DNA from 3 places in the Arthrobacter sp. zg.Y820 genome. Region 2 is predicted to be linked to each of the others. Evidence: riboswitches for the same ligand, from Rfam matches in the RefSeq annotation. Region 2 holds a riboswitch; each other region holds the start of a gene.

Region 1 (2,196 bases), on a different contig from region 2:
CGCCATGTTCACGGTGAGGTCCACGCCGTCGGCCGCCACCACCTGATTGCCGCTGGCCGCCAGCGCCGCCTCATCCACCGGCTGCAGGCCGCGCACCAGATCGACCTGGCCGGACTGGACGGCGCCGGCGCGGTGGGCGACCTCGGGCAGGTACTTGATCACCACCTTGTCCAGGTGCGCCTCACCCGGATTGTCGGCGCCCTCAGGAGCCCAGGCGTAGCCGTCCCGCTTCGCGAGCACGACTTCCTCATCGGGCTTTTCCGACTCGTAAACGAACGGGCCGGAGCCGGAGATGGATGAGATGGCGGACTGTCCGGCGGCATCCTGCTGCAGCGTGGCCGGGGAGACCAGACCGGCGGTGACGGAGGACGTGGCGCGCAGGAAGTTGGAGTTCGGAGCATCCAGGGTGACCTTCACCTGGTTAGTGCCGATCACTTCGCTGGTCTGGTAGCCGGCGAAGTCCACGTTCGGCTGGATCTGCGCGGCGGGAATGCCATGGCCGAAGCTGTCCAGGTTGGCCTTTATCGCGGCCGCGTCGAGCGCCGTTCCATCGCTGAACGTGACGCCGGGGCGGATGGTGAAGGTGAACTCGGTGCTGTCGGCGTTGGCCGAGAACGCCGAGGCAATCCACGGCACCGGCTCGCCCTTCTCCGGGTCAAAGTAGGTCAGCCGGTCCAGCACTGAATTGAGCACGTTGGACTTCTCGTAGAAGCGTGCCGCCTGGGTCTGCCAGTTGTTGATGGGCGTGACTTCGGCGTAGACGAGGGTGCCGCCGTCGACCGGCTCTCCGGCCGGTGAGGCCTGAGCATTCGCGGCGTTGGCGCCGGCACTGCCGCCTTGCGCGCCGGATCCGCAGCCGGTGAGGGTCAGGGCTGCCGCGGCGAACAGTGCCGCGATCCGCAGGGGTGTGCGGGGGCCGTTGGGGTGGCCGGAGATGCGGCCGTTGATGCGGCCGGTTGGAGCAGGGCTGACCATGGGAGGGTCCTCTCAGTTCGCACCGAGGAACACGGCATTCGAGCACGCTGGATCCGTCACTGCGAGCGGTGCTGCAGTTACGGGCCACCGGAGAAGTGAGTCCATCGGTCCTGGCATGAGCACCGTCCCCGAAGGGTGGTTGCTGCGACGTCAACGAGCCAGGTCTCTCAGCCGCTCTGGATGGTAAAGGTGTCCGGATTGGATAGGCGGACAGCACCATGGAAGCGCGGTTTGTCCTCGGCGGGCAACACAATGACGGCCTGTGTCCCTAAGCGCCGGTCGGTGACGTTTTACGTCGCGCCGTGTCATAAACGGCGTCTCTATGAAGCTCCGGGTCTCCAAGACCTGCCGCCGAGGCGGACTATAGGTACCGTCCGATACTGGGGCGGCGCGACGGCGTTCGGCCGGGTTTCGGCGTCGAGCGTTCGCCGGGGTTCCGGTACCGCACCCGCCGCCGGGCGTCGCTGAGCAGTTTCACGCCGTCGACCATTGTTTCGCGCAGGTCCATGAGTGCGAACTGGTGCCGTTCCGGTGCGCGGGCGGATTCGCGGAGGTAGCGGGTGCAGGCGGAGGCCATCCGCATCAGGACATCGGTGTTGGCGGAATTGCTGCGCAGGTGGGCGAGGGTTTCAATGATGCGGTCGCGTGCGTCCAGGACGGTGGCGCGGCAGCGTTGCGCGTCGTCAGCGCCGTCGACGACGCGCGGTTCGATCGCAGCCAGCGGCCGCTTCAGGTGCAGGTCGGTGATCAAGGCGTTCAGGGCTGCGGTTTCATCCCGGCGGTCGATGCCGGCGCGGACGCTCCAGCCGGCGCTCGCACCCAGAACCAGTGCGACTGTTGAAGGGATCAAGGCTGCCAACCAGTCCATCCTGACCTCCGGAAGAAGCGTTCTCCGACGGTACCTGCCCGGCTCGAACCCGGGACAGGGGAGGAGTCCGCTGTCGGGGTTCCGAGGGCAACTTTGGGTGTGTGGGTTTGCGGGTGGGGGCCGGGCCGAGTTCCGCGAGTTTTTTCTTGAGGACCGCTCCTGTCCGCATATCTACTGCCGGATGGCGCCGCGCGCCGCTAGCGTTTAAGGCCTACGCGAGGAGAAGCAGATGGCTATGGCTATGGAACTGGCACGCGTGGTGCAACAGGAGCGTCTCATGGAAGCGGAAACCAGGCGACGTCGGCAGGCGGCGAAGCGGATGGCGGCAGAACGGGCGGCAGCAGAGCGTGCGA
Region 2 (2,196 bases):
TTTCACGTTGCCCAGCGGCTCGTCCAAGTTGTAGGTGGACAGGTCCACTCCCATCCAGCCGGACATCAGGGCCAGCGCGCCTTCGTGGCTGGCGTACTGCTGGTAATCCTCGTGCTTCGCGGCGGCCTCCTGCGCGGTGGCGGCGGTAATCACCGTCATCAGCGTGTAGATCCGGATCGAGTGCCGGTCCCGGCCGGCGGCTTCGGCGGCGTCGCGGATCTTCGTGACGGTGGCCTTGAGCTTCTCCTTGGTGGGCGCCCCCACAAACACGGCCTCCGCGTTGCCTGCGGCGAAGGCGATGCCGCGCGGGGAGGCGCCGGCCTGGTAGATCACCGGGGTGCGCTGCGGCGAGGGCTCGCTGATGTGGATGCCCGGAACCTTGAAGTACTTCCCCTCGTGGTTGATGTCGTGGACCTTGGCCGGGTCGGTGAAGACGCCGGTTTCCTTGTCGCGGACGACGGCGTCGTCCTCCCAGGAGCCCTCGAGCAGTTTGTAGATGACCTCGAGGTATTCGTCGGCGTGGTTGTAGCGCTCGTCGTGCTCCAGCTGGTCTTCCGCGCCCAGATTCCGCGCGGCGGAGGGCAGATAGCCGGTAACGACATTCCAGCCGACCCGGCCGTTGGTGAGGTGGTCCAGGGTGGAAAGCCGGCGGGCAAACGGATAGGGATGTTCATAGGCGGTGCCGGCAGTGACGCCGAAGCCGAGGTGTTCGGTGACCAGGGCCATCGCGGAGACCAGCAGCAGCGGGTCGTTCACCGGAACCTGGGTGCCCTGGCGCAGGGTGGCTTCGTTGGAGCCGCCGTAGACGTCGTATGTGCCCAGGACATCGGCGAGGAAGATGCCGTCGAACAGGCCTTTTTCGCAGGTTTTGGCGAGGTTGGCCCAGTAGCGGAGGTCGGTGTAATTGGCTGACTGGTCCTGCGGATGGCGCCACAGCCCCGGGGACTGGTGGCCCACGCAGTTCATGTCGAAGGCGTTGAACCGGATCTGCCGCCGGGGGCCCTGTGCGGTGGGCTGGGTGCCCTGCTCGGTGGAGGGTGTGCTCTGTGTGGTCGGCTGGATGTTCTGCTCGGTCACGGGGGAACCTTTCGGAACGGGACGCCCCTGAGGGAACGCCGTACTTGCCGTTCGCGGACGCGCAACGGCCGGATCCTCATCTGGGGCACCCCGCTACGGAGAAGAGGGTTGCCGCCCAACCAGCCAGAGCTTCGCGTTGGGACTCATGATCCTTCGGCTCCAGTATTGGCACAGCGATGCGGCTCAACGGAAGTCAATGACCCTGTGTGAACCGCGGGCACGGAGCCGGCCCCGCGGCGGACCTGGGCCTCCAGGCCGGCGCGCGCGGCGGTTTTCCGGCTGGCGCCGCGGCGTCGAAATGTTACGCCGGGGACTTGCCCGTTGTCCGAATGAAGCGTTTAGTGGCTCTTGACCATCCCGAGCGGCTGAGAGACCTGGATCAGTGAAGCCGCAGCAACCCTGGTTGCCGTACCTCCTCCTTGAGGAACGGCAATAGCGAGGACAACACCGCAGGAGGCCGTAACCGGCCCAAGGCGTTTTCCGTAGGGTGCTACTGCCAGGACCGATGGAGAGTTAACATGACCGCCTTGGCTTCACAGTCCCCTGCCGCCGCGCCGCCCGCTGCACCGCTTCAGGCCGCCGGCTCCGCTCTTCCCGTCACGTTTTCCTCGCTGGGCCGCACCTTCGGCGCCGGCCCCGAAGCACACCGGGTGCTGCGGAACATCAACTTCGAGGTGCGCCCGGGCGAGGTCCTGGCCATCCTCGGGTCCAGCGGCTGCGGAAAATCCACGCTGCTGCGTGCCGCAGCCGGCCTGGACGCCGCCAGCACCGGAGAAGTCCTGATCAACGGCACCCCCGTGCACGGGATCGACGACCGCTGCGCCGTCGCATTCCAGGAGCCGCGGCTGCTGCCCTGGCAGACGCTCCAGGCCAACATCGCGATGGGCCTGCCCAAAAGCATGAGCGCCAAGCACGGCAAGGCGAAGGTGGCCGAGCTGTTGGAGCTGGTGGAGCTGGGCCCGTTCGCCGAGCACCGCCCGCGGGCGGTGTCCGGCGGCATGGCCCAGCGCGCCTCCCTGGCCCGTGCCCTGGCCCGGACCCCCGGCGTGCTGCTGCTCGATGAGCCCTTCGGCGCCCTGGACGCGCTGACCCGGCTGAAGATGCAGGACCTGCTCCTCT
Region 3 (2,196 bases), on a different contig from region 2:
CGGGCTGGGCGCCGATGACGCCCACGCGCAGGTTGCCCATGATGGTGGGATCCGGCTTCAGTGCCAGCACCGCAGCGGCGTCGGGCAGCAGAAGTCCGAGCCAGCCGGGGCCGTTGTCGATCCAGTTGGAGGCGAGGATCTGTGTGCGGTCCAGGTTCAGCGCACGCAGTGCCTGGTCCAGGACTTCGTCCTCCAAGGGGCCCGAGCGCAGCAGCGGCGGCGCGGCGAACGCGGCAATGCCTGCGTTGGCGTGAAGCGTTACGAGGCCGATCCCGCATTCCTGCACGACGACGTCGGGATAGCGGCGCTTGTTGCCGGCCTCCAGCCACGCGTGGCAGGTACCCAATGTCGGGTGTCCAGCGAACGGGATTTCTCCGCCGGGGGTGAAGATCCGCACCCGGTAATCGGCGCCGTCGCGGGTGGGAGGCAGCACGAACGTGGTTTCGGACAAATTCGTCCACCGCGCGAAGGACTCCATGTCGGAGTCCGAAAGTCCCTCGGCTTCCAGCACCACGGCGAGGGGATTCCCCAAATACGGCTCGCTGCCAAAAACGTCCACCTGTTTAAACCACCGCTGTTTCATGCCCAAACTCTATCCCTTCACCGTGGGGAGTTTTCATTCGCTGCGGGGAGTTTTGTGAAGCTGAGTTTTACGAACTAAGGCAGGTGTTTGCAGGCGTGCACCCGTGCCGCCTACGTTGGAAGAAGAATCAAGAGTTCCAGCCACGGGCCCTGGCCGGCTGGACGGCAACCCTCTCGCCGTAGCGGGGTGCTCCAGGTGACGATTCGGCCGCCCGGCAAAACTTCCCGGCTGCGGCAAGTACCGCGTTTGTGCCGACCCTGTTGTTAATCGTCGGTCCGGCGCTTAAGGCAGAGGAATCTCTTCGCATGTCTCTTGTTACCGATCTTCAGCCCGCGGCCCTGCGCCGTGCCTATTCACGTTTCCCCTCCGGCATTGCCGCGTTGTGCGCTGTGGTGGACGGGCAGCCGCAGGGAATTGTTGCGTCATCCTTTACCGTGGGCGTTTCGATGGATCCTCCCTTGGTGATGTTCGCCGTGCAGAACACCTCCCGTACCTGGCCGGTGCTGCGGCCCGCGGCCAGGATCGGGGTATCGATCCTGGGCTCCGACCACGAGGGGATCTGCAAGCAGATTGCGTCCAAGTCCGGGGACCGTTTTGCGGGCCTGAACCTGCACACCGACGAATCGGGTTCCCTTTTCCTGGACCGGGCAGCCCTGTGGCTCGAGTGCTCAGTGGAGAACGAGGTGCCCGCCGGGGACCACAGCGTCGTGCTGCTCCGCGTCCACGGCCACGCCTCGCATGACGATGCCCACGAGCCGCTGGTGTTCCACGGGTCGGCGTTCCGGCACCTCAGCGTCGCGGAGTTTGCCTGAGCCGCGGCGCTGGAAAACCCGCGCTGACGCGTGCGAACTAGGGCCGCTAAAGTGACTGCATGATTGCACTCACGCACGCGCCTCATGACCTTGTGGTCGGAACCAGCGATGGTATCGACGTTCGCTTTGCAGGTGTTGAGTTCAAAGACGCGCCAGACTTCGTCGGTGTCAGCGCCGGAGAGCCGGGCATCCACGTGCACCTCAGCGGAGTGCGTGGGAAAGAGACAATGTCCCGGGACGGCCGTTTCAACCGAGGACTCGAGGAGTGGTGGAAGCGGCGTGAAGCTGCAGGATCAGACCGATCTGAGAACCCGCCTCCGATGCCTGGCGTCGCCGTTTTTGAGGGGATCACCACGGTTGTATCTGATGATATTGGCACCGAGTACCGGCGGTCAGGAGGCCAAACGGCCGGCAGCGGTATGGAGTGGGACGCGCTCTGGGTCTACACACCGGCTCCCCCTGCTGAGGCTCGGACGCTTCGGCTCGAGTTCAGCGTCGGCGGGGAACTGACCGGAAAGTACTGCGAGTTCAGTCTCTCGAACCCCATCAGCGCGGACGGGTTAGCGAACCACGCTCCACACTGAGGATCCTCTACCGGATAAATACTTCCCGGGCCTTGGGAACTGGAGCATTTTGGAGAAGAAAAACGGGGGATCATGGACGTTGTCCTGCGAACACCAGGTGTAGACGAGCTCGGCGAGATCTGCAGCGTTTTGGCGAAGTGGCAGCACGACAGGGAACCGCTGCAGCTACACCCAGGCGATCTGGGCTGGTACTCCCTGCGAGGGCCAGCCGCCACTG

The links. A riboswitch is a leader RNA that binds a small molecule or an ion and turns the genes downstream of it on or off. The one in region 2 is predicted to bind S-adenosylmethionine.
Region 1: another riboswitch for S-adenosylmethionine. It lies ahead of QNN99_RS00505 (ABC transporter substrate-binding protein); the one in region 2 lies ahead of QNN99_RS11890 (LLM class flavin-dependent oxidoreductase).
Region 3: another riboswitch for S-adenosylmethionine. It lies ahead of QNN99_RS06090 (flavin reductase family protein); the one in region 2 lies ahead of QNN99_RS11890 (LLM class flavin-dependent oxidoreductase).

Annotation. Positions count from the first base shown of each region.
Region 1 covers NZ_JASKLX010000001.1:117,464-119,659, forward strand. The annotation lists gene QNN99_RS00505 (ABC transporter substrate-binding protein) at 1-975, opposite strand, end outside; SAM riboswitch class I at 1,074-1,162, opposite strand; gene QNN99_RS00510 (DUF6650 family protein) at 1,337-1,834, opposite strand.
Region 2 covers NZ_JASKLX010000009.1:604,681-606,876, reverse strand. The annotation lists gene QNN99_RS11890 (LLM class flavin-dependent oxidoreductase) at 1-987, opposite strand, end outside; SAM riboswitch class IV at 1,113-1,228, opposite strand; gene QNN99_RS11885 (ABC transporter ATP-binding protein) at 1,596-2,196, shown strand, end outside.
Region 3 covers NZ_JASKLX010000006.1:183,982-186,177, reverse strand. The annotation lists gene QNN99_RS06095 (PhzF family phenazine biosynthesis protein) at 1-583, opposite strand, end outside; SAM riboswitch class IV at 709-829, shown strand; gene QNN99_RS06090 (flavin reductase family protein) at 889-1,395, shown strand; gene QNN99_RS06085 (hypothetical protein) at 1,455-1,979, shown strand; gene QNN99_RS06080 (GNAT family N-acetyltransferase) at 2,052-2,196, shown strand, end outside.